2 regions of the Streptomyces solitudinis genome follow, and region 2 is predicted to be linked to the other one. Evidence: riboswitches for the same ligand, from Rfam matches in the RefSeq annotation. Region 2 holds a riboswitch; the other holds the start of a gene.
The links. Region 2 has a riboswitch for S-adenosylmethionine ahead of V1J52_RS10855 (aminotransferase class V-fold PLP-dependent enzyme). Riboswitches for the same ligand answer to the same signal wherever they lie in the genome.
Positions count from the first base shown of each region.

Region 1: it holds a riboswitch for S-adenosylmethionine, as region 2 does, so the genes downstream of both, thrC (threonine synthase) here and V1J52_RS10855 (aminotransferase class V-fold PLP-dependent enzyme) in region 2, are expected to answer to the same signal.

Region 1 is NZ_JAZDCW010000005.1:408,647-422,984, reverse strand. Features, by position in the region: gene V1J52_RS15970 (DUF3263 domain-containing protein) at 1-172, shown strand, start outside; gene otsB (trehalose-phosphatase) at 183-1,091, shown strand; gene V1J52_RS15960 (alpha,alpha-trehalose-phosphate synthase (UDP-forming)) at 1,153-2,637, opposite strand; gene V1J52_RS15955 (glucosyl-3-phosphoglycerate synthase) at 2,801-3,760, opposite strand; SAM riboswitch class I at 3,920-4,074, shown strand; gene thrC (threonine synthase) at 4,092-5,381, shown strand; gene V1J52_RS15945 (MoaD/ThiS family protein) at 5,415-5,693, shown strand; gene V1J52_RS15940 (cold-shock protein) at 6,184-6,387, shown strand; gene groL (chaperonin GroEL) at 6,830-8,458, shown strand; gene V1J52_RS15930 (alanine/glycine:cation symporter family protein) at 8,764-10,227, shown strand; gene V1J52_RS15925 (SDR family NAD(P)-dependent oxidoreductase) at 10,314-14,338, opposite strand, start outside.
Region 2 is NZ_JAZDCW010000003.1:744,648-758,985, reverse strand. Features, by position in the region: gene V1J52_RS10880 (C40 family peptidase) at 1-343, opposite strand, end outside; gene V1J52_RS10875 (C40 family peptidase) at 710-1,762, opposite strand; gene V1J52_RS10870 (NYN domain-containing protein) at 2,077-3,435, opposite strand; gene V1J52_RS10865 (hypothetical protein) at 3,460-3,699, opposite strand; gene V1J52_RS10860 (Lrp/AsnC family transcriptional regulator) at 3,916-4,197, shown strand; gene V1J52_RS10855 (aminotransferase class V-fold PLP-dependent enzyme) at 4,222-5,637, opposite strand; SAM riboswitch class IV at 5,788-5,907, opposite strand; gene trpD (anthranilate phosphoribosyltransferase) at 5,979-7,043, opposite strand; gene qcrB (cytochrome bc1 complex cytochrome b subunit) at 7,205-8,842, opposite strand; gene qcrA (cytochrome bc1 complex Rieske iron-sulfur subunit) at 8,839-9,912, opposite strand; gene qcrC (cytochrome bc1 complex diheme cytochrome c subunit) at 9,909-10,730, opposite strand; gene ctaE (aa3-type cytochrome oxidase subunit III) at 10,802-11,422, opposite strand; gene V1J52_RS10825 (hypothetical protein) at 11,612-12,013, shown strand; gene V1J52_RS10820 (L,D-transpeptidase) at 12,089-13,402, opposite strand; gene V1J52_RS10815 (cytochrome c oxidase subunit 4) at 13,505-13,903, opposite strand; gene ctaD (aa3-type cytochrome oxidase subunit I) at 13,900-14,338, opposite strand, start outside.

The sequences.
Region 1 (14,338 bases), on a different contig from region 2:
GTCCGGCCCCGGCGCGAAGGAGCGGGCCATCCGGGAGCGGCTGGGCATCTCGCCGACCCGCTACTACCAGCTCCTCAACGCCCTGCTGGACGACCCCCGCGCGCTCGCCCACGACCCGGTGACCGTCAACCGGCTGCGGCGCCGCCGGGACGGACGGCGCGCGCGCCGGTAGGGTCGCCGCCATGGGCAGCCCTGACGCACACGCCGACGCACCCACCGACGTCCCCGCCGCCGCGGCCCCCCACGCGACCCCCGGCCGGGCCTTGGGAACCGGGGCCGAAATCCCCGGGCCCGCCACCCCGGGGGGCCGGGCCGGACTCGCCGCGCTGCGGGAGGAGCCGGAACGCTCCGTCGTCGCACTCGACTTCGACGGCACCCTCGCCCCGATCGTCGCCGACCCCGACCAGGCCCGCGCCCACCCGGCCGTGGTGCCCGCACTCGCACGCCTCGCACCCCGGCTGCGCGGTGTCGCCATCGTCACCGGCCGCCCCGCGGAGCTGGCCGTGCGCTACGGAGGCTTCGCGGGCGTGCCGGGCCTGGAGAACCTCACCGTCCTCGGGGCGTACGGCGCCGAGCGCTGGGACGCCGCGACCGGCGAGGTCAGCGTGCCGCCGCCGGACCCGGGCATCGCCGAAGTCCGCGCCGGACTGCCCCGCCTGCTGGCGTCGCTGGGCGTGCCGGAAGGGGTGTCCACCGAGGACAAGGGGCTGGCCGTCGCCGTCCACACGCGGCGGGCCCCCGACCCGTCCGGGGCCTTCGCGGCACTGCGCGAGCCGCTGTCCGAGCTGGCCGCCCGCCACGGACTGCGCGTCGAGCCGGGCCGCTTCGTGCTGGAGCTGCGGCCGCACGGCGTGGACAAGGGCGTGGCGCTGACGGCCTACCTGGCCGAGAAGGACGCGGGGCCCGTGCTCTACGCGGGCGACGACCTCGGGGACCTGGCCGCCTTCGCCGCCGTCGAGCAGCGCCGGGCGCAGGGAGTGCCCGGCGTGCTCGTGTGCAGCGGCAGTACCGAGGTGACGGAGCTGGCCGACCGCGCGGACGTCGTCGTCCCCGGCCCCGAGGGCGTCGCCGCCCTGCTCGCCGCGCTCTGACGCCGGGCGGTCACCGCTGCCGCGTCACCGTCGTGCCCGGCCGCCCGCCGCGCCGCGCCGCTCAGCCGCGCAGCGCGGCGAGCTGGTCCAGGAACCACCGCTGCGGCGGGAGCGCGGTCGCCGCGGCGGCCAGCCGCTTCGTGCGCCCGGCCCGGTCGTCCGGCGCCATCAGCAGCGCCTCGTGCAGCGCCCGCGCGGTGTCGCGGACGTCGTACGGGTTCACCACGAGCGCGTCCGCGCCCAGCTCGGCCGCCGCGCCCGCCTCGCGGGACAGCACCAGGGCGCACCCGTCGTCCGAGACGACCGGCACCTCCTTGGCCACGAGGTTCATGCCGTCCCTGATCGGGTTGACCAGCGCCACGTCCGCCAGCCGGTAGGCGGCCAGCGAACGCGCGAAGTCGTCCTTGACGTGCAGCACGACCGGCGTCCAGTCCCCGGCGCCGAACTCGGCGTTGATCCCGTCGGCGACGCGGGAGACCTCGGCGGTGTACTCCCGGTAGACGGCGAGGTCCTGCCGGGAGGGGTAGGCGAACGCCACGTGCACCACGCGCCCGCGCCACTGCGGCTGCTCCGTCAGCAGCCGCCGGTAGGCGTGCAGGCCGCGCACGATGTTCTTGGACAGCTCCGTGCGGTCCACCCGCACGATCGTCCGGCGCGGCGCGCCGTCGTCCCCGGTGCCGATCTGCTCGCGCAGCGCGGCCATCCGCTCCGCGACGTCGGGCCGGTGCGCCCGCTCGCGCAGGAAGTCCGCGTCCGCGCCCAGGCCGTGCACGCCGATCCGCGTGGTGCGGCCGTCGTGGGTGACGCGCAGCCCCTCGCCGTCCCGCTCCACCGAGGCGCCCAGCACGTCCGCGCAGCACGCGGCGAACGCCTCGGCCCAGCGCCGGGTGAGGAACGCGGCCCGGTCGGCGCCGAGGACGCCGCGCAGGACGGCGGCGGCGGTGTCGTCGGGCAGCAGCCGGTAGTAGTCGGCCGGTGCCCACGGGGTGTGCGAGAAGTGCCCGATGCGCAGGTCGGGGCGGCGCTCGCGCAGCAGGGCGGGCACCAGGGTCAGGTGGTAGTCCTGCACGAGGACGGCCGCCCCCGGCTCCGCGTCGTGGGCCAGCGCGTCGGCGAAGGCCGTGTTGTACGCCTCGTAGGCCGCCCACTGGGTCTCGAACGCCGTGTCGAAGGCGGGCTCCAGGGGCGTCTGGTACAGCAGGTGGTGGACGAACCACAGCACCGAGTTGGCGACGCCGTTGTAGGCGTCGGCGAACGTCCCGGCGGGGATGTCGAGCATCCGCACCCGCTGCCCGGCGGTGTCCGTCTGCGGCAGCAGCCCGTCCGCGCGGCGGGCCGCGGCGCGGTCGCCCTCGCCCAGGGCCGCGCACACCCACACCGCGTCCGCGTCGGAGCCGATGGCCGACAGGCCCGAGACGAGCCCGCCACCGCCCCGTTTCGCGGTGAGCGACCCGTCGTCGCCGAGGGTGTACGAGACGGGCCCCCGGTTGGAGGCGACCAGGACCTGGGACGACGACACCTGGGGCTCGTGGGACGCAGCGACCATGCGGCGAGCGTATCCGGAACCCGCCGCGTTCAAACGGCCGTGCGGGTCCGGAACCCCGGCGCGTGCGAACGGCCGTGCGGGCGCCCGGGTCAGCGGGCCCGTCCCGGCCGGTCACCGGCCGCCCACGGCACCGGAACCGGCCGCCCCGGTCAGGCCGCCGCGGTCAGGCCGCGTCCCGGGCCGCCGCGTACTCGGGCACACCGGCCATGGGCGGGCGCTCCAGGGTGTCCACGGGACGCGTGCGCGGGGCGAAGCCGCCCTCGGGGACGCGGTCGAACTGGGTCAGCTCCGCGCGGGTCAGCGGGGCGCCGGTGAGCCGGAGCTGCGCGGTGCGGTAGATGGCCGCCGCCATGCGGCCGAGCGCCTGCCCGTCCTGGTTGCGGTGCCGCCGCACGCCCACGTCCACCTGGGCCAGGGCGTCCAGCCCCACCAGGTCCAGCGCGTCCACCAGCAGGGCCAGCTCGACGCCGTACCCGACGGGGAAGCGCAGCCGCTCCAGCAGCGACCGCCGCGCCGCGTACTCCCCGCCCAGCGGCTGGACGAAACCGGCCAGCCGGGGCCAGTGCAGGTTCAGCAGCGGGCGGGCCACCAGCTCCGTCACCCGTCCGCCGCCCGCCGGGCTGTCGCCCAGCGGCCGGTCGTACATCGCCTTGACCAGCCGCACCCCCGGATCGGTCAGCAGCGGGCCGACGATGCCGGAGACGAAGCGGGAGCGGAAGTCCCGCAGGTCGGCGTCGATGAAGCAGACGATCTCGCCGCTGGTCGCCAGCAGCGAGCGCCACAGCACCTCCCCCTTGCCGGGCACCGCGGGTATCCGGGGCAGCAGCGCGTCCCGGTGGACGACCTTCGCGCCCGCGGCGGCGGCCACGTCCCCGGTCCGGTCGGTGGAGCCGGAGTCGAGCACGACCAGCTCGTCCACCAGGGGCACGTCCGGCGTCATCAGCTCGCCGCGGATCACCGAGACGATGGCGCCGACCGTCTCCTCCTCGTTGAGCGCGGGCAGCACGACGCTCACGCTCCCGCGCGTGCCCGCGGCCCGCTTGGCGGCCAGCAGCCGCGCCATCGGACGGTCATCGGCGCTCCAGGAACGCCGCCGCAGCCAGCTCTCGACCTCGTCCAGCACGTATCCGCCTCCGTAGGGATCACCCGCGGACGTCACCGTCTCGCGGTTCGGACGACCGCATCCACCGTCACAGCCGTCGGTTACAGTCTTGAGCAGCGCACGTGACCTCCGCATGTCGGGGCGCGTCGCCACCGACAAACGCGCCCTCCGGCGCCATAGAGCTCATCCAGAGGGGCAGAGGGAACGGCCCGTTGAAGCCCCGGCAACCCTCCCGCGTGCCATTACGTCATTCCGGTTCATGTCCGGGGCGAAGCCGCCGTGGGGAAGGTGCCAATTCCGTCCCTCGGCGAAAGCCGTCGTGGGGAAGATGAGGAGAAAGGGCCTCGCCTCCATGGCTGTGCAGACAGTTGCCAACACCACCGAACCTTCGGACATCTCCCTCGGTCCCGCCGCGGCGCTCTCCTGCCGCGAGTGCGGTGAGCGCACACCGCTCGGACCGCACTTCGCCTGCGGTGCCTGTTTCGGGCCCCTGGAGATCGCCTACGACCTGCCCACCGGGGACGCCGAAGCGCTGCGGAAGCAGATCGAGGCCGGGCCGAACAGCATCTGGCGCTACGCCCCGCTGCTGCCCGTCCCCGCCGACGTGGCCGCCAAGCCCAACCTGAACCCCGGCTTCACCAAGCTGGTGCGCGCCGACAACCTCGCCCGCGAACTGGGCGTCACCGGAGAACTGCACGTCAAGGACGACTCGGGCAACCCGACGCACTCCTTCAAGGACCGTGTCGTCGCCATCGCCGTCGAGGCCGCCCGCGCCTTCGGGTTCACCACGCTCTCCTGCTCCTCCACCGGGAACCTGGCCGGCGCGGTGGGCGCCGCCGCGGCCCGCGCGGGCCTGCGCTCGTGCGTGTTCATCCCGCACGACCTGGAGCAGGGCAAGGTCGTGATGGCCGCCGTCTACGGGGGCGAGCTGGTCGGCATCGAGGGCACCTACGACGACGTGAACCGCTTCTGCAGCGAGCTGATCGGGGACCCGGCCGGCGAGGGCTGGGGCTTCGTGAACGTGAACCTGCGCCCGTACTATGCCGAGGGCTCCAAGACGCTCGCGTACGAGATCTGCGAGCAGCTCGGCTGGCGGCTGCCGGACCAGCTCGTGATCCCGATCGCCTCCGGCTCGCAGCTCACGAAGATCGACAAGGGCCTGCGCGAGCTGATCGCGCTCGGCCTGGTCGAGGACCGGCCGTACCGGATCTTCGGCGCCCAGGCCGAGGGGTGCTCGCCGGTCTCGCGGGCGTTCAAGGCCGGGCACGACGTGGTGCGGCCCGTGCGGCCCGACACCATCGCCAAGTCGCTGGCCATCGGCAACCCGGCGGACGGCCCGTACGTGCTGGACATCGCCCGCAGGACCGGCGGCGCGGTCGAGGACGTGAACGACGGGCAGGTCGTGGAGGCGATCAAGCTGCTCGCCCGCACCGAGGGCGTCTTCGCGGAGACGGCCGGCGGGGTGACCGTCGGTGTCACCCGCAAGCTGATCGAGGCGGGCGTGCTGGACCCGGCGCTGACCACGGTCGTGCTCAACACCGGCGACGGCCTCAAGACCCTGGACGCCGTCGCCCCGACGACCGGCCCCTCGGCCGTCATCCGCCCCTCGCTGGACGCCTTCCGCGCCGCCGGCCTGGCCTGACCCGTTCCGTTTTCGTACGAAGGTGAACACCGCATGAGCGTTAACGTCCGCATTCCGACCATCCTGCGCACCTACACCGGCGGCAAGTCCGAGGTTCCGGCCGAGGGCGCCACCCTCGCCGAGGTGCTGGCCGACCTGGAGAAGAACCACACCGGGATCGGGGCGCGCGTCCTGGACGACACGGGCAAGCTCCGCCGATTCGTGAACGTCTACGTCAACGACGACGACGTGCGGTTCGCGGAGGGCCTCGCCACGCCGGTGCCGGACGGCGCGGGCGTCTCCATCATCCCCGCCGTGGCAGGCGGCGCGTAAGCGCTCCCCAGGACCGTTCGGGCGGCCCCGCTCCCTCGCCGGAGCGGGGCCGCCCGCGTGTGTGCGGCGCGGGGCGGCCCGGGGCGCCGGCGCGGGCGCCCGCGCGGGACACGGCGAACCGGAGGTGGTCATTCCGGAGGTGCGGGGGGCGGTAGGGTGAGCCCGAACCCCTCGCCTCACGTGTCACAGCGGCCCCTCGGTGGTGCCCGACCCGCGCGACAACTTGTGCCCGAAAATGCAGAAACATTTGTCGGGTTGATCCGCTATGTCCGGCCGGACTTGTCCCCGTTTGCGGGCCCCGCCCTGGAATCGCCGTTCGAGCGCCTGCGGAATTCTCGTCGGATTGACCTGTTGCGGAGGGCGTTCGTGCAGATACATTCAGCGGCGGTCGACGCGTTCCGGCGCACACCCCCTCGACCCAGGGGGTGACTTCTGACCCGGGTCCGCGGAGTGCGGTCTCGTGCAAGGGCCAGTAATAGGGGAGTTAGGAATGGCTCAGGGCACCGTCAAGTGGTTCAACGCGGAGAAGGGCTACGGCTTCATCGCGGTCGACGGTGGTGCGGACGTGTTCGTCCACTACAGCGCGATCCAGATGGACGGGTACCGCACCCTTGAGGAAGGGCAGCGGGTCGAGTTCGAGATCTCGCAAGGACAGAAGGGCCCGCAGGCGGACATGGTCCGCCTGAGTGCCTGAGCGCCGACCGCCACACACCACCCCGGGGTCCGGGCTTCCACGGAAGTCCGGGCCCCGTGGCGTGCCCGCCCGCCGCACCCGCCCGTCCGGGCCGGGCGGGCCCGCCGCGTAGCCGCCCGGCACCCCGCCGCGCACCTCTCCGGTACCCCGCCCGCGCCCGCCGGGGCGCGCGCCGCGCACCGGCCCCGCACCCCGCCGGGTGCCCGCCCCGGGGTGCCCGTGCGAGCGGACCGGCGCGAGCGCCGGACCTCCCGCGCTTGCACTCGGAGGGGTCGAGTGCTAATCATTGGGCTTAGCACTCTGCGCATGAGAGTGACAAAGAAGGACCGGTTCGGTGAGGTCCGTGAGGCCGGGCGGGAAAGGCCGCCGGGGCTCGCAGGCCGTCCGTCGCGGGCGCCGCGGTCCGGAGCAATCCACCCCAGTCCTGGGAGGACCACTTCACATGGCCAAGATCATCGCGTTCGACGAGGAGGCGCGGCGCGGCCTCGAACGCGGCATGAACCAGCTCGCCGACGCCGTCAAGGTCACGCTCGGCCCCAAGGGCCGCAACGTCGTGCTGGAGAAGAAGTGGGGCGCCCCCACGATCACCAACGACGGTGTCTCCATCGCCAAGGAGATCGAGCTCGAGGACGCGTACGAGAAGATCGGCGCCGAGCTCGTCAAGGAGGTCGCCAAGAAGACGGACGACGTCGCCGGTGACGGCACGACGACCGCGACCGTCCTCGCCCAGGCGCTGGTCCGCGAGGGTCTGCGCAACGTGGCCGCCGGCGCCAACCCGATGGCGCTGAAGCGGGGCATCGAGAAGGCCACCGAGGCCGTCTCCGCCGCCCTGCTGGAGCAGGCCAAGGACGTGGAGACCAAGGAGCAGATCGCCTCCACCGCCTCCATCTCCGCCGCGGACGTCCAGATCGGCGAGCTGATCGCCGAGGCCATGGACAAGGTCGGCAAGGAAGGCGTCATCACCGTCGAGGAGTCGCAGACCTTCGGTCTTGAGCTGGAGCTCACCGAGGGCATGCGCTTCGACAAGGGCTACATCTCGGCGTACTTCGCGACCGACATGGAGCGTATGGAGACCGTCTACGACGACCCGTACATCCTGATCGCGAACTCCAAGGTCAGCAACGTCAAGGACCTGCTGCCGCTGCTGGAGAAGGTCATGCAGTCGGGCAAGCCGCTGCTGATCATCGCCGAGGACGTCGAGGGCGAGGCGCTCTCCACGCTCGTCGTGAACAAGATCCGCGGCACGTTCAAGTCCGTCGCCGTCAAGGCCCCGGGCTTCGGCGACCGCCGCAAGGCCATGCTGGGCGACATCGCGATCCTCACCGGCGGCCAGGTCATCTCCGAGGAGGTCGGCCTCAAGCTGGAGAACGCCGGTCTGGAGATGCTGGGCCGCGCCCGCAAGGTCGTCGTCACCAAGGACGAGACGACCATCGTCGACGGTGCCGGCGAGAGCGAGCAGGTCCAGGGCCGGGTCAACCAGATCCGCGCCGAGATCGACAGCTCCGACTCGGACTACGACCGCGAGAAGCTCCAGGAGCGCCTGGCGAAGCTGGCCGGCGGCGTGGCCGTCATCAAGGCCGGTGCCGCCACCGAGGTGGAGCTGAAGGAGCGCAAGCACCGCATCGAGGACGCGGTGCGCAACGCGAAGGCCGCCGTCGAGGAGGGCATCGTCGCCGGTGGTGGCGTGGCCCTGCTCCAGGCGACCGCCGTGTTCGAGAAGCTGGAGCTGGAGGGCGACGAGGCCACCGGTGCCGCCGCCGTCAAGCTGGCCCTGGAGGCCCCGCTCAAGCAGATCGCGGTCAACGCCGGTCTTGAGGGCGGCGTCATCGTGGAGAAGGTGCGCAACCTGACCCCGGGCCACGGTCTCAACGCGGCCACCGGCGAGTACGTCGACATGATCGCCGAGGGCATCATCGACCCCGCCAAGGTGACCCGTTCCGCGCTGCAGAACGCCGCGTCGATCGCCGCGCTGTTCCTCACCACCGAGGCCGTCATCGCCGACAAGCCGGAGAAGGCCGCGGCCGGTGCCGCCGACCCGACCGGTGGCATGGGCGGTGGCATGGACTTCTGATCGCCCCTGGTGATCAACCGTCCCGTCCGCTGGGGCGGCGCCCGTACCGGGCGCCGCCCCAGCGGCGTGTCCGGGGCCCGTCTCCGTCCCCCTCCCGTCCGGCCGCCCGCGGCGGTTCCGGGTCCGGTCGCGGATGATCTCCCGGACCCCCGGAGTGTGAGCCGGGGCACGTACGGGCATGTGTGTGGCGTTTTGCGCGGCGGGTAGGGGGTCCGAGGTTTGCGGAGCCCTCGTCTCCGCCGGCCGGCGCGGCTCGCGTGCTCCCGCCGCCGCCGGGCCCCCACCGCGAGCACACCGAGGACCGCATGGAAACGCTGGACGCCTTCATCATCGACGTCAACGACGTCTTCTGGACCTGGCTGCTGATCCCCCTGGTGGCCGGCGCAGGGCTCTGGTTCACCCTGCGCTCACGCGGCGTGCAGCTGCGTCTGCTGCCGGAGATGTTCCGCGTCCTGAAGGACAAGACCCCGCAGGGCCCCACGAAGGACGGCGGGAAGTCGGTGTCCTCCTTCGGCGCCTTCACGATCTCCGCCGCCGCCCGCGTGGGCACCGGCAACATCGCGGGTGTGGCGAGCGCCATCACCCTCGGCGGCGCGGGCGCCGTGTTCTGGATGTGGGTCATGGCGCTCATCGGCGCGGCGTCCGCCTTCGTGGAGTCGGCCCTCGCCCAGCTGTACAAGGTGCGCGACCACCGGGCCGGCGGCACCTACCGGGGCGGCCCGGCCTACTACATGGAGCGCGGCCTCAAGAAGCGCTGGGCGGGCGTGCTGTTCGCCGTCGTCATCACCCTGACCTTCGGGTTCGTCTTCAACGCGGTGCAGTCCAACACCATCAGGTCCGTCACCTCCGGCTCGCTGCCCGGCGGCGACTCCGACTGGTTCCCCGCCGTGATCGGCGCGGTCAGCGCCGTGGCGCTCGCCCTGGTCGTCTTCGGCGGAGTGCGGCGCATCGCCCGCGTGACGACGTGGCTGGTGCCCGTCATGGCGGTGCTCTACCTGCTGATGGGTGCCGTCGTCGTCGTGCTGAACCTCGGGGACGTGCCGCGGGTCTTCGGCGACATCGTCGGCGGCGCGCTCGGCCTGCGCGAGGTGGCCGGCGGCGCGGTGGGCGCGGCCATCCAGCAGGGTGTGCGGCGCGGCATGTTCTCCAACGAGGCGGGCCTCGGCTCGGCACCCAACGCGGGCGCCGCCGCCGAGGTGACGCACCCGGTCAAGCAGGGCCTGGTGCAGTCGCTCGGTGTCTTCTTCGACACGCTGCTGATCTGCTCCATGACGGCGTTCATCATCCTCACCACCAACCCCGAGCTGGCCGGGCGGCAGGGCGCCGACCTCACCCAGAACGCGCTGACCGACACCCTGGGCGGCTGGGCCGGGCACGCGCTGGCGCTGGTCGTGTTCATGCTGGCGTTCAGCTCGATGATCGGGAACTACTACTACGGCGAGTCCAACATCGAGTTCATCACCGACCGGTCCTGGGTGCTCCCCACCTACCGCTCGCTTGTCCTGGCGATGGTGTTCCTGGGCTCGCTGGGCTCGTTCAGCGTGGTGTGGAACCTGGCGGACGTCTTCATGGGCACGATGGCCCTGGTGAACCTGCTGGCGATCCTGCCGCTGTCGGTGATCGCGTTCAAGCTGCTCGACGACTACACCGCGCAGCGCCGCGCCGGCCTCGACCCGGTCTTCACCCGCGACCGCGTTCCCGGGCTGTCGGGTGTGGAGTGCTGGGAGCCGCAGCAGCGTACCGCCGCCGGGGACACCGCCCGGCGGTGACGCCGTGCGGCCGGTGACGGCCCGGGGCGTGAGCGAGTGCCGCCGCCGTCCGGCGCCCTGAGCGGGCGCCGGACGGCGGCGCCCGGTCAGGGCGTGGCGCCCGCCGCCCGGCTGCCCGCCTCCTCGCTGTCCGCCGCGGACAACTGGTGCGGGAGGGCCGCGGCGCTCCCCGGCGCGGCGGCCTCTTCCGGCGCGGTGGGCTCTCCCGCGCGGGGTGCCGGAAGGGCCGGGGTCTGTGCCGGACGGGCGAGGCCGAGGCGCAGGTACACGGTCCGGGCGATGTCGTCGAGCGTTCCTCCCGTGTTGCGCAGCAGCTCCATGGGCGGGATCTCGATGCCGTAGCGCTGCTGGAGGCTGACCAGGAGTTCGGCGGCCATGAGCGAGTCCAGCCCGTAGCTGTCCACGCGGCGGTGCGGGTCGATCTGGCCGGGTTCCATGTGCAGCACCCCGGCGAGCACCCCGGTGACGTTGTCCGTCAGGTAGGCCAGCGCCTCGTCGTCGGACATCCGGCCCAGGGTGCTCAGCAGCTCCTCCCGGCTGAGGTCGTCCTCCCCGGCCCCGGCCGGCACCAGGCCCGCCAGGCGCGGGCTGTCCACCAGCGGCAGCAGCCGGCGGGTGCGGGCCCAGACGAAGCGCAGGACGGCGGCGACGTCCGCCCCCGTCCCGAGCAGCGCCTCCGCGGCGGCGAACGCCTCTTTGGGGGCGACCGGTTCCAGGCCGAAGCTCGCCATGGCGGCGCCCAGGTCGTTGCGGGCGACGTAGCCGGTCTCGCTGAGCGCCCCCCAGGCGACGGCCAGCCCCGGCCGACCCGCCGCGCGGCGCTCGCGGACCAGGGCTTCGAGGAACAGGTTCCCCGCCAAGTAGGGGGCCTGCTTGACATTGCCGGTCAGGGTGGTGCCCGAGGAGTAGACCAGGAACAGGTCCACGTCCCGCTCCCGGGTGAGGGCGTCCAGGACGACGGCCCCGCCGATCTTGGGCGCGAGCACGGCGGCCATCCGCTCGGCGTCCAGGTCCAGGAGCAGCTCGTCGTCCAGGTGCATGGCGGCGTGGACGACACCGCGCAGCGGGTGCCCGCTCGAGTCGATCTCCGCCACGACCGCCGCCATCGCCTCCGGGTCCGCCGCGTCCGCCGCGTGGGCGGTGGCCCGCACGCCGCGGGCGCGCAGCCCCTCCAGCACGGCACCGGCCTCGGGTGCCTCGGCGCCGCGGCGGCTCACCAGGGCCAGGTGCCGGGCGCCGAGACCGGCGAGCCAGCCGGCCGTCGCCGCGCCGAAACCGCCGGTGCCGCCGGTCACGAGGTACGTCCCGGCCGGGTCCAGGCACGGCCTGCGCCGCAGCGGCTCGACCAGCGGTGGCTCGTCCAGTGGGTCGAAGGCCACGACCACCTTGCCGGTGTGGTGCGAGTGCTGCATCAGCTCGAACGCCTCCGCGACGCGGGCGGCGGGGAAGACGCTGTGCGGCAGCGGGCGCACCGCGTCACGCACCGCCGCCTGACGGACGTCTGCGAGGAGCGCGCCGGTCTGCCGCCGGTCGGCGAGCACCTTGGTGAGGTCCACACCGAAGAACGCGATGTTGCCCGCGAACGGCCGCAGCAGCAGCGGCTTGTTCTCGTAGAAGTCGCGCTTGCCCAGCTCCAGGAACCGGCCGCCGGGGCGTACCAGTTCCAGGCTGCGTGCCATCGCCTCACCGGAGAGGGAGTTGAGGACGACGTCGACGCCCTGGCCCTTCGTGATCTCCCTGACCCGCGCGGCGAAGTCCAGGGAGCGCGAGTCCAGGACGTGCGGGACGCCGAGGCCGCGCAGGAACTCCCGCTTCAGCTCACTGCCCGCGGTGGCGATGACGTGCGCGCCGCACGCCGCGGCGTACTGCACGGCGGCCAGGCCGACGCCGCCCGCGGCGCCGTGGACGAGCAGCGTTTCGCCCTTCCGGAGCCGGGCGAGGGTGCCCAGGCTGTAGTGGACGGTGCCGAAGGCCACCGGCATCGTCGCGGCCTCCGCGTCGGTGATGTCGTCCGGCAGCGGCCACAGCGACCACGCCGGGGTCACCACGTGGGAGGACAGCGCGACAGGTGCGAACCCGGCGACGCGGTCACCGGGCGCGAACCCGGTCACTCCGGGACCGCACGCGGCGACGACACCCGCGCACTCCAGGCCGCACCCGGCGGCCGAGGCGGTGCCCTCGATGGCCTCGGCCGGGAGCAGGCCGACGCTCTGCATCACGTCGCGGTAGTTGAGCGCGGTGGCGCGCACCCTGACCAGCACCTCGCCGGGGCCCGGCGCCGGGCGCTCCGTCTCCTCCCACACCAGCCGGTAGGACAGCCCGGGGTCGCGGACGCGCAGCGTGAACGGCACGTCGTCCCCGGCGGGCCGGACGGTGGGGCGGTGCCGTTCGCGGGGCAGGAAGCGGCCTTCCGCGGTGAGGACGATCTCGTCCTCCTCGGTGGGCGCGAACAGCTCCCGTACCAGTCGCCGTGCGTCACCGGCGGGGTCCGCCGTGCGCTGGAGCGACAGCCGCCGGCACGTGAGGTCCGGGAGTTCGTTGGCGAGGCCGCGCGCGAAGCCCCAGGCCGCCGCGTCGGCGGGCCGGGCCGGTTCTCCCGTGCCGGTCGGGACGGCTCCGCTGGGGCCGGTCACCAGCCACAGCTCCGGGTGATTGGAGCCGGTCACCTCGTCGCAGGCTGTGGCGCACACCCGCAGCGTCTCCGCCCGGCGGGTGGCCCGTCGGACCACGTCCGCCGGAGCGTCCTCGGCAGCCTCGCCGAGGAGCAGGACCACGGCGACGGGTCCGCCGCCGGCCGCGTCCGACGCCTCGGCGAGCGACGCCCGCCAGTCCTGGAGCGGACGGTCGGCCGGGACCGGGCCGGTGACGGCGGCGCCGTCCGCGCGCACGGCGTCCGCGAGGGCCCGGCCGAGGTCCCGTGCCTGCGGGCTCTCCACGGCGATGAGGAAGGACGTGCCGGTGCGCGGCGCGTCCGGTGCGGCGGGACCGGCGGGAACGGCGGGGTCCGGTGCGGGCAGTGCGGCCCGCGCGGCGGGGGCGGGGACGTCCGGTGCGGCGGGGACGGAGGCGAGCAGGACGGAGCCGTGCTCGCCGGCCGGGGGCCGGTCGTCGCCGGTCCGTGCGATCTCCGCGTAACCGCAGCGCTCCAGCAGGCCCGGCCACTCCTCGCGCGGGAGCAGCAGCGAATGGGGCCGCAGCGCCGGGTCCTGGCGCGGGTAGAAGCTGTCCAGCGTGCCGAACAGGGGGGCGAGCAGCTCCGGGGCGTGGACTTCGATGGCGAGCAGGTGGCCGCCGGGCGCGAGGAGAGCGGCGACCCGGCGCAGGGCGGCGGCCAGATCCCCCGCCGTGTGCAGCGCGTTGCCCGCGACCACGAGGTCGAACGTGCCCGGGGCGAAGCCCTGCCCGGCCGGGTCCCGGTCCAGGTCGAAGGTGCGGTACTCGACGAAGTCGTGGTCGCTGAAGCGGCTCTGGGCGCGGGGGAAGAAGAACGCCGAGGCGTCGGTGAAGCAGTAGCGGGTGCGGTCGCGGGGCAGCAGGGGGAGCAGCGCGGCGGTGGTGCCGCCCGTCCCCGCGCCGATCTCCAGGATCCGCAACGGCCGTCCGGCGGGCCAGCCGCGCACGATCTCGCGCAGCAGCGCCTGGGCGAGCCGGTTGTGGAAGCGGCAGAACGGCGCGATGTCGTAGAAGTGCTCCAGCGTCCTGACCGGACCGTCGGCGAACAGGTCCTCCAGCGCGTCCTCCCCGCTGCGCAGCGCTTCCGACGTGTGCGCGCCCCGCAGGACGGCGACGGCCAGGTCGTTGACGTAGGCCGGTCCGGTCTCCAGCGCTTTCCGCAGCAGCCCCGCCGCGTCCAGGGGGCGGCCCGTCCTCCGGTGCCGCCCGTCCGCCCCGGTGGTGAGGACGCCGTGCTCGCGCAGAGTGGGCAGCATCAGTTCCACCAGACGCAGGTGCCGGGGGTCCAGGCCCAGCTCTACCAGGTCCGGGAGGGCGAACGGGGTGGCGGGGCCGGGCAGCAGCTCCTCGATCACCTCGCCCACCTCGTGCGTGAACGCCTCGACGTACACCGGGATCGCCTGGCCGTAGCGCAGGTCCCGCCAGGCGGCGCGCAGCG
Region 2 (14,338 bases):
CGGCCGCCCGGTACTGCGCCCCGGCCACCGATCCGAGCCCGGCCCGCAGCCGGTTGACCCGCTCCTGGCCGCGGGCCACCTCGTCCTGGGCCCGCTGCACCTGCCGGCGCAGCGCGGTGACCTTCTCGGCGGCGTCGTTGTACGCCCCGGTGGCCCGCTCGGCCTGGAGGTACAGCTCGTCCACCCGGGCGCTGACCGACGCGGCCGACGCCCCGCCCGGGTCCGCGCCCGCCGGGACGGCGGTGAGCGCGGCCGCCGAAGCGGCGGCCGTCAGGACGGTGACCCGCGCCCCCCGGACGAAGCCGCCCGGGAGGCTGTGTCGATGAGACCGGTGCGAACCCACAGGTGCCCGCGCTCCTTTTCGCTGACGCGTTCCCCTGACCGGGGACGTGCGGCCCGCACAGTAGCGGGACGGTCACCCGGGGTCCAAGGACCGCGGAACCGGGAAAGGAGCGGCGCCGCGGCGCACTCGCGCAGGTCACCGCCGGGACACCGGCGGCACCCGGGCCCCCGGTGAATCACCCGCACGGGCGATCCGGGCACGGCAGAAGCCCGTCCGGTGTGCGGGACGACGGCCGGGGCTGTCGCCGCACGCGGCGGACGGGCTTCTGCGGACGGCTCAGGTCAGCGGGCTCATGCGGACGGGCTCACGGGGCAGCCGTGCCGGACGGGCCCCGGCGGGGGCCGGGCGCCCCGCGGCAGCCGGGCGTCAGATGCGGACGCCCCACATGAAGGGCATGCCGCTCGTCGAGATCGCCTCGAACCGCACCGGCGCGCCCGGGTAGGGCGCGTGCAGCATCTGGCCGTTGCCCGCGTAGAACGCCACGTGCCCCAGGTCGTTGCGCAGGATGACCAGGTCGCCGACGCGCAGGTCGCTCATGCTGTTGATGCGCGTGCCCGCGCTGGCCTGCGCCTGCGACGTGCGGGGCACCGAGATGCCCGCCTGGCGGTAGGACCACTTGATCAGCCCGGAGCAGTCGAAGGCGTTGGGGCCCTCCGCCCCCCAGGCGTACGGCATGCCCACCCGCGTCGTGGCCGCCTGGTAGGCGGAGGAGGCGCGTCCGGTGACCGGCGGCGCCTCGCTCGCGCTCGCCGCGTTCCCGGCCACGGCGCGTTCGCCGGCGGCGCGGCTGGCGCGCTGCTCCTGCTCCCGCATCGCCTGCCGCTCCTCCTCGGTGAGCTTGTTGAGGAGCTTCTGCGCGTCGGCGAGCTTGCCCTGGACCTTCTTCTTCTGGGCGGCCAGTTCCTTGCGCGTCTCGGACAGGTCGGCCAGCTTCTCGCCGGCGTCCTCGCGCTGCTGCTCCAGCAGCCGCTGCTTGTCCTGGATCTTCTTCAGCGCGGCTATCTGCTTGCCGCTGAGCTGGTCGAGCGCGGAGGCCCGCTCCAGGTACTCGTCCGGGTCGGAGGAGAGGAAGAGCTGCACGGACGGGTCGAGGCCGCCGCTGCGGTACTGGGCGGTGGCCATCGAACCGAGGCCGTTGCGCAGTTCGTTCAGCTCGCCCTGGCCGCGGGCGACGGAGTCCTGGAGCTTGTCGACCTGCTCCTGGAGCTTGTCGGCCTTCTCCTGGGCGCCGTTGTACTTCTCCGTCGCGACCGCCGCGTCCTCGTGCAGCCGGTCGACCTCCGCCTTCACTCCGCGCCGGTCGTCACCTGGGTCGGCCTGGGCGGTGTTGGCGGTCATGGCGACGGCCGCGGCGGCGGTCGCGGTGATGACGGTCGCGCGGGTGCGGCCCGGCTGCTTGGGACGACGGTGGGACGCCACTGGGGCGATCTCCTTCTTCCTCAGCCGCCTGCCGGGGCGACAGAAACCCTGGCCCCGGCTCCGCTTTGGGCGCAGCGGACTCGGCGGTACCTCCGCTGACATCCCGGATGGATGATCAACCGCGCGAAGGTTCGAGCCCAGACACTAGCCACGTGCCGACGCGCGCTTCAAATCCTTGCGGCATAAATCTCACGGTACACCGTCATCCTTTACCAACATCACACGGGCAGCGACCGGCACTTGACGCTGCGTTCACCACGCGGACGGTCATCGGGGACGAGTGCGACGGCGGACCGGAAAAGGGACGGGAGGGCTCAGGACCGGGCAAGCCGCCGGATGAGCACGGCGGACGCGACCGGACGCGCCCCGGCCCGGGCCACCCCGTCGGCGACCTCGCGGTCGGTGGAGACGACGACGACCGGACGCCCCGCCGGCTCGGCGCGCACCAGGCGGCGGATCAGCTCGTCGGCCGTCTGCCCGGGTTTGCTGAACAGCACCCGCACCCCGCGCGGCGGCGCGAGCAGCACCGGCGTGGCCAGCTCGGCCCCGTCGAACACGCAGGTCACCTCGGCGCCGGACTGGGCGGCGAGTCCGGCCAGACCGCCCAGCAGCCGCAGCCGCTGCTTCTCCAGCGGCAGCGTCGGGTAACCCGTCTTGGTGACGTTGTAGCCGTCCACCAGCAGGTGCACCTGCGGCAGGGCCAGGAGCTGGTCGAGGAGCGCCGGATCGCTGTCGGACAGGGCCCGCTGCGCCACGTCCTTCGGGCTCATGCGTCCCGGCTCGACCGCCTCCACGGTGTCCGCCGGGTGCTGGCCGGCCGGCGGCAGGGCCAGCTCCCGCCGCAGCCCCTGGGCCGCGTCCAGGACGGTGTCCAGCAGCAGCCGCACCCGCATGTCCGCCACGCCCCGGCTCTCCCGGGACGCCCGGCGGCTGGCCTCCAGCGCCGTCTCGGCCTCCGCCACCCGGGCCCGCAGCCGCCGCGCCTCACTGTCCGCCGCGGTCTTCTGCGTCGCCGCCTGCGCCCGGGCCTCCTCCAGTTCGGCCTGGAGCTTGCGCACGGCCGCCTCACCGCGCCGGACGTCGCTCTGGGCGCTGCGCAGCCTGCGGTGAAGCCCGTCCATCTCCCGCCGGGCGGCGTCCAGTTCGGCGCGCATCCGGTCGTGCCCGTCCCGCCGGGCGCCCCGCACCTCGGCCAGCTCGGCGCGGAGCCGGGCGAGTTCCCGCTCGGCCTCCTCGCCCGCCCGCTCGGCCTGGGCGCGCTGGGCCTCCTCCCCCGCGGCGGCCACCAGCTTCGCCCAGCCCTCGGGACGCAGCACGTAGGCGACGGCGGCTACGGCGACCGGGTCGGCCGCGGCCGGGGGCGAGCCGCCGTCCAGCGCGCCGGACAGCTCCGGCTCCAGCTCGCGCAGCCGGGCCGCGATGCGCTGCCGGAAGACCGCGTCACCCTCCAGGGCGGCGGCCATGGCGTTGCCGCCGAACTTGGCCCGCCGCGCGGGGGTGAAACGGGCGTACTGCCGCAGGGGCGCGGGGAGTTCCGCGACGGTCAGCCCGCCGAGCGCCTCGCCGGTGAGGGCCACCACCTTGCGCCGCACCTTCTCGGGCAGCGGGCGGTCGAGCCCCTCGGCAGGGCGCGGCCGCTCCTCGCGCGGTTCACCGCCCGTCGTCTCCTGCACGGCTCCACACCCGTCCCAGCCGTCTCAGACCTGCGCGCCGGGCCGGTCCACCAGCTCGACCTGGTCCACGGCGTTGCACCAGCGGCAGCGCACGGACTCCACGGACTCGCTCAGGACCTCGCGCTCCTCCACCTTCGGCTCCCCCGCCAGGTCCAGGTGGACGTACTCCACGACCCGGCTGCTGCGCGTCACGTCGAAACGCGTCAGGTTCCCGCACAGGGTGCAGCGCCAGCGCTGCTCGGCCGTGGGCTGGGGGACCGGCATGTGTCGTCCTCTGCTTTCCGGAAAGGGGGGCGGAGACCTACCGCAACCCTACGGCCTGCCGCCCGTCACGTGGGGCGCGGTGACCCGGCCGTGGCCGAGCCGTCATCATCCGGCCGCGCGGAGGGCCGCGCATTAGAGTGGGCCGCGCCGCCGCGCGCCCGGCCGTCTCCGGGCCCGGCGCGGCCCCGCTCAGGCGACCGAAAGAGAGACCAAGCCGTGATCACCTCGATCGTGCTCATCAAGACCAGCACCGACCGGATTCCGGAGATCGCCGAGCAGATCGCCGCGCTGGAGGGCGTCAGCGAGGTGTACTCGGTGACCGGCGCCCACGACCTGATCGCCATGGTGCGGGTGGCGCGCCACGACGACCTGGCGGAGGTCATCCCCGGGCGGATCAGCAAGGTGCCCGGCGTCGAGGCCACCGAGACGCACATCGCCTTCCGCACCTACTCCCAGCACGACCTGGAGGCGGCCTTCGCCATCGGCCTGGACTCCTGACCGTCCGGGGCGGGCCGCCGGGCCTCAGCCCGCGGCCCGCCGCACCAGGCCGCCCAGCGCCGCCAGGAAGCGCTCGACGTGCCCGGCCGGGGTGCCCGCGCCGAAACTGACCCGCACCGCGCCCAGCGGACGCCCGCCCGGCGCGTCCCCGGCGCCGCACTCCCCCGGCTCCGCGTCCCCGGCGCCCACCAGGGCGCGCAGCAGCGGATGCGCGCAGAACAGGCCGTCGCGCACCCCGATCCCGTGGTCGGCCGAGAGCGCGGCGGCCACCTCGGCCGCGGGCAGGCCCGCGACGGTGAACGACACCACGCCCACCCGGGGCGCGCCCGGGCCGAACAGGGACAGCACCGCCACGCCCGGCAGCGCGCCGAGCCCGGCGAGCAGCCGGTCCAGCAGCCGCTGCTCCCTGGCCACGAGGGAACCGAACCCGGCCTCCGTCAGCGCGCGGCAGGCGGAGGCGACGGCGTAGGCGCCGATGACGTTGGGCGATCCCGCCTCGTGCCGGGCGGCGGTGGTGTGCCACCGCGCGGTGACGCCGCCGTCCGCGCCGCGCACCACGCTGCGGCTGGCCCCGCCTCCCGCCAGGTACGGCGGGGCATCGCGCAGCCAGTCCGCGCGGCCGGCCAGGACGCCCGCGCCGAAGGGGGCGTAGAGCTTGTGCCCGGAGAAGGCCACCCAGTCCACGTCCCAAGCCGCCGCGTCCACGGGGCGGTGCGGGGCGAGCTGGGCGGCGTCCAGCACGATCCGGGCCCCGTGCCGGTGCGCGACGGCGGCCAGTTCGGCGACGGGCCACAGCTCCCCGGTCACGTTGGACGCCCCGGTCACGCACACGAGCTTCGGGCCTCCCGGCGCGCGGCGCAGCGCCTCTTCGAGCGCCGCGACGGCCTGCCGCGGGCCGCGCGGCACGTCCAGCCACGTCGTGCCGTGCCCGCGCCACGGCAGCAGGGCGGCGTGGTGCTCACTGGCGAAGACGAAGACCCGCGTGCCCGGCGGCAGCGCCGCGGCCAGCAGGTTGAGGGAGTCGGTGGTGGAGCGGGTGAAGACGACCTGGTCGTCCGGGCGGCAGCCCAGGAAGCGGGCGACGGTCCGGCGGCTGTCCTCGAACAGGTCGGTGGACAGCCGCGAGAGGTGCCCGGCGCCGCGGTGCACGCTGCCGTAGTACGGGGCGTAGGCGGCGACGTCGTCCCACACCCGGCGCAGGACGGGGGCGCTGGCGGCGTAGTCGAGCGCCGCGTAGGGGACCCGGCCGCCGCCGGAGACCGGCACCAGCACGTCGTCGCCCAGCACGGGCAGCGGCGCGTCCGGCACCGCCCCGTCGGCGGCGGGGGCGGGTACGGCGGGGGCGGGCGCGGGTACTGCGGAGCCGGGCACGGCGGACGCGGTGGGCGCGCCGGTGACGGTTCCGGCACGGACGGTCAGGGCAGCGGGGAAAGCGGACATGAGGATCTCCGGATCGGGGTGCCGAGGGGGTGCCCGGCCCGCGGGCGCCCACGGGGGGCGCGGCGGTGGCGGGGCGCAGGACAGCGGGGCGCTGGGGCGCCCGGGGCCGTACGGCCCTACCGCATTCGCCCGCTCATGTGGGAACTCCCTCGACCGCGCTTGCCGCCGACCTTGCTGTCGTGCGGCCCGGTCATCACCCGGGGCACCCCGCCACGGCTGGAGGGTTGCCGGACGGCGGGCCGGGGCCTTGGGTCGCCGTCACTCGTGACCTGAGACGTGAGTATGGCACAGCCGTCCGCCCGGCCCCGGACGGGGCCGGACCAGGCGGACGGCCCGCCGCGTCAGGCGTGCGTGGCCCGCGCCCAGCGCTCCAGCGCCGCCTTCGCCGCGCCGGAGTCGACCGCGTGGGCGGCCCGCTCCATGCCGGCCGCGAGCTGCCGGGCCAGCGGCTCCCCGGAGGGCTCCAGCGCGACGAGGGCGGCGGCCGAGTTGAGCAGCACCGCGTCCCGCACGGGCCCCCGCTCGCCGTCCAGCAGCCGCCGGGCCACCTCCGCGTTGTACGCGGCGTCCGCACCGCGCAGGGCCTCGACGGGCACCAGCTCGACGCCGACGTCGCGCGGGTCGAACGTCTCCGTGCGCACGGTGCCGTCCCGGACCACCCAGACCGTGGAGGTGGCGGTGACGGTCAGCTCGTCGAGACCGTCGTCCCCCCGGAACACCAGGGCGGAGGTGCCGCGCTCGGCGAGCACACCGGCGACGATCGGGGCCATGCGGGCGTCGGCGACACCGGTGGCCTGCGCCCGCACCCGCGCCGGGTTGGTGAGCGGACCGAGGAAGTTGAACGTCGTCGGCACGCCCAGCTCCCGCCGCGCGGCGGCGACGTGGCGCAGCGCGGGGTGGAACCTGACCGCGAAGCAGAAGGTGATCCCGGCCTCCTCCGCCACCTCCGCGACGCGGCGGGGGGTCAGCTCCAGGTTCACACCGAGCTTCTCCAGCACGTCGGAGGCGCCGCTCGCCGAGGACGCCGCCCGGTTGCCGTGCTTGACGACCCGCGCCCCGGTTCCCGCCACGACGATCGCCGACATCGTGGAGATGTTCACCGTGCGGGCCCGGTCGCCGCCGGTGCCCACGATGTCCACGGTGGGGCCCGGCACCTCGATGGTGTTGGCGTGCTCGTACATCGCCCGCACCAGACCGGACATCTCGCCCACGGTCTCGCCCTTGGCCCGCAGCGCCACCGCGAAGCCCGCGATCTGGGCGTCGCTGGCCTCGCCGCGCATGATGCGGTCCATGGCCCAGGCGGTGTCCTCGCGGGTGAGGTCCCGCCCGGCCAGGAGGGCGCTCAGCACGTCCGGCCAGGAGCGGTCCGCCATGGTGTCGCCTCCGGCGGGGGTCACAGCGCTCATGGGCACGCTCCTGGGTGGGCCTGGGTACGGAACCGGTGCCGCGCGCGCCGACGCGCCGCGACGTACCGCACCCTATCGGCACCCGCCGCACGCCGAAGGGCCCCGTCCACCGTCCGGACTCGGACGGCGGGCGGGGCCCGGAGCGCTGACGCGGCGGACGGTCAGTGGTGGCCGTGGCCGCTGCTGATCTCCGCGTACTCGTGCGGCGTCGGCTTGGGGATCTGGCCCTTGGGGCCGTAGTAGCCGCGGTTGATGCGCACCCGCAGCCGCTCGACGGGGCCGACCTTGCGCCGGACACCGCCGGAGTCCTCCGCGGCGGGCAGCTCGGCGGGCGCGGGCTGGTCGTGCTGCGTGAGCAGGTGCATCTGCTCCTGCGGCAGCGGCTCGTGCACCTCGACGAACTCACCGTGCGGCAGGCGCTTGATGATGCCCGTCTCCCGGCCGTGCAGCACCTTGTCGCGGTCCCGCCGCTGGAGGCCCAGGCAGATGCGCCGGGTGACCACGAACGTCACGAGCGGCACGACGAAGAAGCCGATGCGGGCGAACCAGGTGATGGCGTTGATCGACATGTCGAAGTGGATGGCCCACAGGTCGTTGCCGCCACCGACCAGCATCACGAAGTACCAGCTGATCCACGCGGCACCGACCGCGGTGCGGGTGGGCGCGTTGCGCGGCCGGTCCAGCAGGTGGTGTTCCCGGGTGTCCTTGGTGACCCACGACTCGAAGAACGGGTACAGGGCGATGACCGCCAGCACCAGCGGGAACACCATCAGCGGCACGAACACGCCGAAGTTGATGGTGTGCCCGGTCGGGATGACCCACTCCCAGCCCGGCATGATGCGGATCAGGCCCTCGGAGAAGCCCATGTACCAGTCCGGCTGGGCGTTCGTGGACACCTGGTCGGGCCGGTAGGGGCCGATGACCCACACCGGGTTGATCTGGAACGCCGCCGAGATCATCGCGATGACGCCGAAGACCAGGAAGAAGAAGCCGCCGGCCTTGCCCATGTACACCGGCATCAGCGGGAAGCCGACGACGTTCTTGTTGGTGCGTCCGGGCCCGGGGAACTGGGTGTGCTTGTGGTAGAAGACCAGGATCAGGTGGGCGACGACCAGGCCCAGCATGATGCCCGGCAGCAGCAGCACGTGGGCGGCGAAGAACCGCGGGATGATCTCCGTGCCGGGGAACTCGCCGCCGTACAGGAACATCGCCAGGTACGTGCCGACCAGCGGCATCGACAGGATCGCGCCCTCCATGAACCGCACGCCGGTGCCGGAGAGCAGGTCGTCGGGGAGCGAGTAGCCGGTGAAGCCGGTGAACATGCCGAGGACGAGCAGCAGGAAGCCGAACAGCCAGTTCAGCTCGCGCGGCTTGCGGAAGGCGCCGGTGAAGAAGACGCGCATCATGTGCACGAACATCGCCACCAGGAAGATCAGCGCCGCCCAGTGGTGGATCTGCCGCACCAGCAGACCGCCGCGCACGTCGAAGCTGATGTCCAGCGTGGAGGCGTACGCCTCCGACATCAGCACGCCCTGCATGGGGACGTAGGAGCCCTCGTAGTGGATCTCCGCCATGCTCGGCTTGAAGAACAGCGTCAGGTAGACACCGGTCAGGAGGATGATGATGAACGAGTAGAGCGCGATCTCGCCCAGCAGGAACGACCAGTGGTCGGGGAAGACCTTGCGCAGGTTCTTCTTGGCCGCGCCGTAGATGCCCAGGCGGCCGTCGGCCCAGTCGGCGACGCGTTCGCCCGCCGGCGCCTTCGGGCGCGGGCGCCGGTTGTCGGGGGTGTTGCTCATCCGCGCTCCCAGAAGCTCGGGCCGACGGGTTCGGCGAAGTCGCCCAGGGCCATGAGGTATCCCTCGTCGTCCACGCCGATGCGCAGCTGCGGCAGCGGGTGGCCGGCCGGGCCGAAGATGACGCGGGCACCGTCGGCCATGTCGAAGGTGGACTGGTGGCAGGGGCACAGGACGTGGTGGGTCTGCTGCTCGTAGAGGCTCACCGGGCAGCCGACGTGGGTGCAGATCTTGGAGTAGGCCACGACACCGTCGTAGGACCACTCCAGCTCCTGCGGGTCCTTGATGTCCTCCGGTTCGAGCCGGACGAGCATGAGGGCCGCCTTGGCGATCTCCTTGTGGAAGTCGTGGTCGTCCGGCGCCAGGCCCTCGGGCATGGCGAAGGACAGCGACCCCACGGTGATGTCCTCGGGCCGCAGCGGCTCCATCGTGTTCTCGTTGACCAGCCGCTTGCCGCGGGCCCACAGCGTGTGGCGCAGCTTGTCCTCGGGCAGCGGCCCGAGGTCGCGCAGGAGCATCACGCCGGAGAGCGGGACGAGGGCCAGCGCGCCGAACATCGTGTTGCGGATCAGCTTGCGCCGGCCGAGCTGCGAGTCGGCGGCGCCCTCCGCGAAGGCGGTCCGGGCGGCGGCCTTGGTGTCCTCGTTCGCCCCGATCGGGTAGCGGTCCTGCACCATCTCGTGGCCGCTCATCAGCGTGCGCGACCAGTGGACGGCGCCCGCGCCGATGCAGAACAGGGCGATGCCCAGCGTCATGCCCAGCGCGAAGTTCAGCGCGCTGATGTGGCCGAGCGGGAAGATGTACACGATCTGGTCAACCGGGAAGATCACGTACGACGCGATGAACCCGATCGTGGCCAGCATGGACAGCGTGAAGAGCAGGGCCACGGTGCGCTCGGAGCGCTTGGCCGCCCGCTCGTCGATGTCCTGGATGCGGTCCTCGTGCGGGGGGAGCCCGGGGTCGGCGAACGGGTTGCCGTCCGCCTTCTCGGCTTCCGCGCCGGGGCGCGAGCCCCGCTCGGAGGGCAGGTTCTCGTCTGACACGTTCTCGTCCGGTCCAGTCTCGCTACTCATGACTTCCTGGCCTTGGCGTTACGGGCCGCGACCCAGACGGTGACACCGACCAGGAGGGGCAGACCGATGACCCAGGCGAACAGGCCCTCGGCGACCGGCCCGAAGCCGCCGAGCTTGTACCCGCCCGGGGTCTTCGCCTCGGAGGAGTTGACCTGGCCCAGGTAGGCGGCGATCTGCCGCTTCTCCTTCTCCGGCATCACCGAGTCGGGGAAGGCGGGCATGTTCTGCGGGCCGGTCTGCATGGCCTCGTAGATGTACTTGGGGTCGACGTCGTCGAGCTGCGGAGCGTACTTCCCGTCGGTGAGCGCGCCGCCCTCACCGGTGAAGTTGTGGCACTGCGCGCAGTTGGTGCGGAAGAGCACACCGCCCTCGGCGATCTCCTCGCCGCTGAGCCCCTCGGGGTTGTACTGGTCCTCCGTGGGGATCGCCGGGCCGGGGCCCAGCGAGGCCACGTACGCGGCGAGCTGGTCGATCTGCGGCTGCGTGTACGTCCGCGGCTTGTCGGGCGCCTGGACGCCGGGGTTCTGGAGCGGCATGCGCCCGGTGCCGACCTGGAAGTCCACGGCGGCCGCGCCGGTGCCGACCAGGGACGGACCGTCACTGGTGCCCTGGCCGCCGGTGCCGTGGCAGGTGGCACAGCCGACGGCGTAGAGCTTCTCGCCCTCCTCGATGGCGAGGGACTGGGCGGAGGCCGTCTCGGCCTGCGCCTCCCCCGCGGGAGCGAACGCGGCGTACAGCCCCCCGGTGGCCGCCAGCGCGAAGAGTAGAACGACGATCGCCGCCAGCGGATGGCGCCGTCGTGCGGAGAGCTTTTTCACGGATTACCCCGGTGTCAGGATCTTCTGCGTCGATGCTTATGGCTCTGCTGTGTCCGGCCGGTGCGGCGGGACTACTTGATCAGGTAGATCGTGGCGAAGAGTCCGATCCAGACGACATCGACGAAGTGCCAGTAGTACGACACGACGATGGCCGCGGTCGCCTGGTGGTGGGTGAACCGCCGCGCCATGTACGTCCTGCCGAGGACGAACAGGAACGCGATCAGACCGCCGGTGACGTGGAGCCCGTGGAAGCCGGTCGTCAGGTAGAAGACCGAACCGTACGGGTCGGAGGCGAGCGAGAGGCCCTCGTGCTTGACCAGCTCGACGTACTCCACGATCTGACCGCCGATGAAGACCGCGCCCATCACGAAGGTGATGATGAACCACGATCGGAGCTTCTTCACGTCGCCGCGCTCGGCGGCGAAGACGCCCATCTGACAGGTCAGGGAGGAAAGCACCAGGATCGTCGTGTTGGCTGCCGCGAAGGGCAGGTTCAACGCCGAGGCCTTCTCGGTCCAGAACTCGGCTCCCATGACCGAGCGAGCGGTGAAGTACATCGCGAACAGGGCCGCGAAGAACATCAGCTCTGAGCTCAGCCAGATGATGGTTCCGACACTGGTGAGGTTCGGCCGGTTGACCGACGGGTGCGCGTGCCCGGTTTCTACTGCTGTTGCTGTCGCCACGACCGACATTATGTCGGTCGCTTATTCCGTCCTCACTTCGGGGGGTCCCGTTCGGTGTGTCCACCCGGCCTGTCCTGCTCAAACGGGTGCACGGAAGCCGTCCGGGGTGCTGCCCCGGCGAGGACGAGGGAGTAGCATCCGAGGACCACAGGCACCATCCCACACACGCGCCCCCACCCGTACACACGCGGAGGAACGATGCAGCCGACGGCCACGGTGCTGGTCTACAGCGACGACGCGAGCACCCGGGAGCAGGTGCGGCTGGCCGCCGGCCGGCGGCCCGCGGCTGACGCCCCCGCCGTGACGTACGTGGAGTGCGCGACGCTGCCCGCCGTGCTGAGCACGCTGGAGGCGGGCGGGATCGACGCCTGCGTGCTGGACGGCGAGGCCGTTCCCGCGGGCGGCATGGGCGTGTGCCGCCAGATCAAGGACGAGATCTTCGAGTGCCCGCCGGTGCTGCTGCTCATCGGACGCCCGCAGGACGCCTGGCTGGCGACCTGGAGCCGGGCGGAGGCGGTCGTGGCTCACCCGGTCGACCCGGTCGCCCTGGCGGACGCGCTCGCCGCCCTGCTGCGCGCGCCCGCTCCGGCCACGGCCTGACCGCGGGGTCCGTCCGGGCGGTGCGGCAGCCGTCCGGACGGGCCCGCGCGCGGGCCGCGCGCGGGGGGCCACCCCTCAGACCGCCGGGCGCAGCCGGGGCTCCACCGGCTCCCCCGGCTTCTGCGACCTCGCCGGCTGTTCCGCCCCCGCCGTCTTCTCCGGCTTCGCCGGTCCGGCCGCCGCGGCGTGCAGGGCGCTGCCCGCGCGCCACTCGTCCCAGGACAGGTTCCAGTCGCCGAAGCCGTTCCCGAAGGCGGGCATCGCCGTCCCCTCGGTGTTGACGTGGGTGACGAGGTCGCCGGGGCGCACGTTCTCGTAGAACCAGCGCGCGTCGCCCGTGGACATCCCCGTGCAGCCGTGGCTGACGTTCGCGTACCCCTGCGAGCCCACCGACCACGGCGCGGCGTGCACGTACTCGCCGCTCCACGTGAGCCGGGCGGCCCAGTGCACGGGCAGGTCGTAGAAGTCCGCGCTGCCCGGACCGATCCCGATGCTCGTGCTGCGCATCCGGACGAACGGCTGCCGTCCGAGGATGACCTTCGTGCCGTTGCGGGTGCGGAAACCCTCCTTTCCGGTGGTGATGGGGAACGTGTTGACGACCTCCCCGTTGCGCTTCACCGTCATCCGGAGCGCGGCGGCGTCGGCGAGCGCCTCCACGCGGTCCCCGGTCCGCAGCTTCAGCGGCGCGGCCTCGCCGCCGTAGAGGTTCTCGCGCACCCGCACCCCCGTGAGCCGGCTCTCCACGGTGATGGAGGTGTGGGCGGGCCAGTACTCCTTGGGGCGGTAGTGCAGCTTCTTGTCGTCCACCCAGTGCCAGGAACCGGTCACCTCGGGCGTGGAGCGTACCCGCAGCGCCCGCTCCACTATCCGGCGCTGTACGGGTTCCCTGACGGCGCGGCCCAGCTCCGCGGTGATCGGCTGCCCGACGCCGTACGTGCCGGGTTCCGGACCGAGTTCCACGCTGAGCTGCCGGTTCCGGGGCGGGGTACGGGTCTCGAAGGTGACCGTGCTGCGGCCCGGCCGGCCGTTGTCGTTCTCGGTGCTGACCCGCACCGAGTAGCGGATGCCGGCGACCAGCGGGGCGGTGCTGCGCCAGCGCGTGCCGTCGTCGGTGAGTTCGCCGCGGACGTGCCGCCCCGCCGTGTCGGTCACGATGACGTCGGTGATCCGTCCGTCGTCCCCCGTGGCGGTGACCTCCAGCGGCTCGTCGGCGTCCACCGTGCGGGTGTCCTTGCCGCCCGCGCTGACGGCGACGTGTCCGGCGGCGTCGTACGGTTTCGCGGCCAGGGGGTCCGAGGAGTCTCCGCAGGCCGTCAGCGCCAGGGCCGGCGCCAGCAGGAGGGCGCAGCCGCGTGCGATTCGTTGCGTTCCATACGTCCCGTGCCTCATGGAGCAAAAATATGAATACTGCGGCGAACGGGCGCGATCTGTACGTACAAACGGGTCACCCCCGGAGTGTCCTCCGGGGGTGACCCTTGACTTCGCCGGGTGTTACTGGTTCTGGGCTTCGCCGTGGTAGTACTCGAAGACCCAGCCGAAGACGCCGACGAGGATGAGCGGCAGCGAGAGGAACAGCAGCCACCAGCCGAAGACGACGCCCATGAAGGCGAACGCGCTGCCCACCCCGAGGGCCAGCGGCTGCCAGCTGTGCGGGCTGAAGAAGCCCAGCTCTCCGGCGTCGTCCGCGACGTCCGCGTCCTCCCGGTCCTGCGCCCCGGTGTCCACGCGCCGCGCGGTGAACGCGAGGTAGTAGCCGATCATGATCGACAGGCCGAAGGCGAGGAAGAGCGCGGTGGTGCCCACCGGCTCCTTCGACCACAGGCCGTAGATGATGGCCACGACCAGGATGAAGACGGCCAGCCAGATGAAGAGCTTGCCCTGGACCTTCACTTGCCGGCCTCCTTCTCGCCCGAGAGGCCGTGCGCCTCGGCGGCGACCGCCTTCTCCTCGGACGCGCGGTTCTCAAGCTGGTCCATGGCCGCGATCTCCGGGTGGTGGAGGTCGAAGGCCGGGGACTCGGAACGGATGCGGGGCAGCGTGAGGAAGTTGTGCCGCGGCGGCGGGCACGAGGTCGCCCACTCCAGTGAACGGCCGTAGCCCCACGGGTCGTCCACCTCGATCTTCTTGCCGTACTTCGCCGTCTTCCAGACGTTGTAGAAGAACGGCAGGAGCGACAGGCCGAGCAGGAACGAGCTGATCGTGGAGATGGTGTTCAGCGCCGTGAACCCGTCCGCGTCCAGGTAGTCCGCGTACCGGCGCGGCATGCCCTCGGCGCCCAGCCAGTGCTGCACCAGGAAGGTGCCGTGGAAGCCGATGAACAGCGTC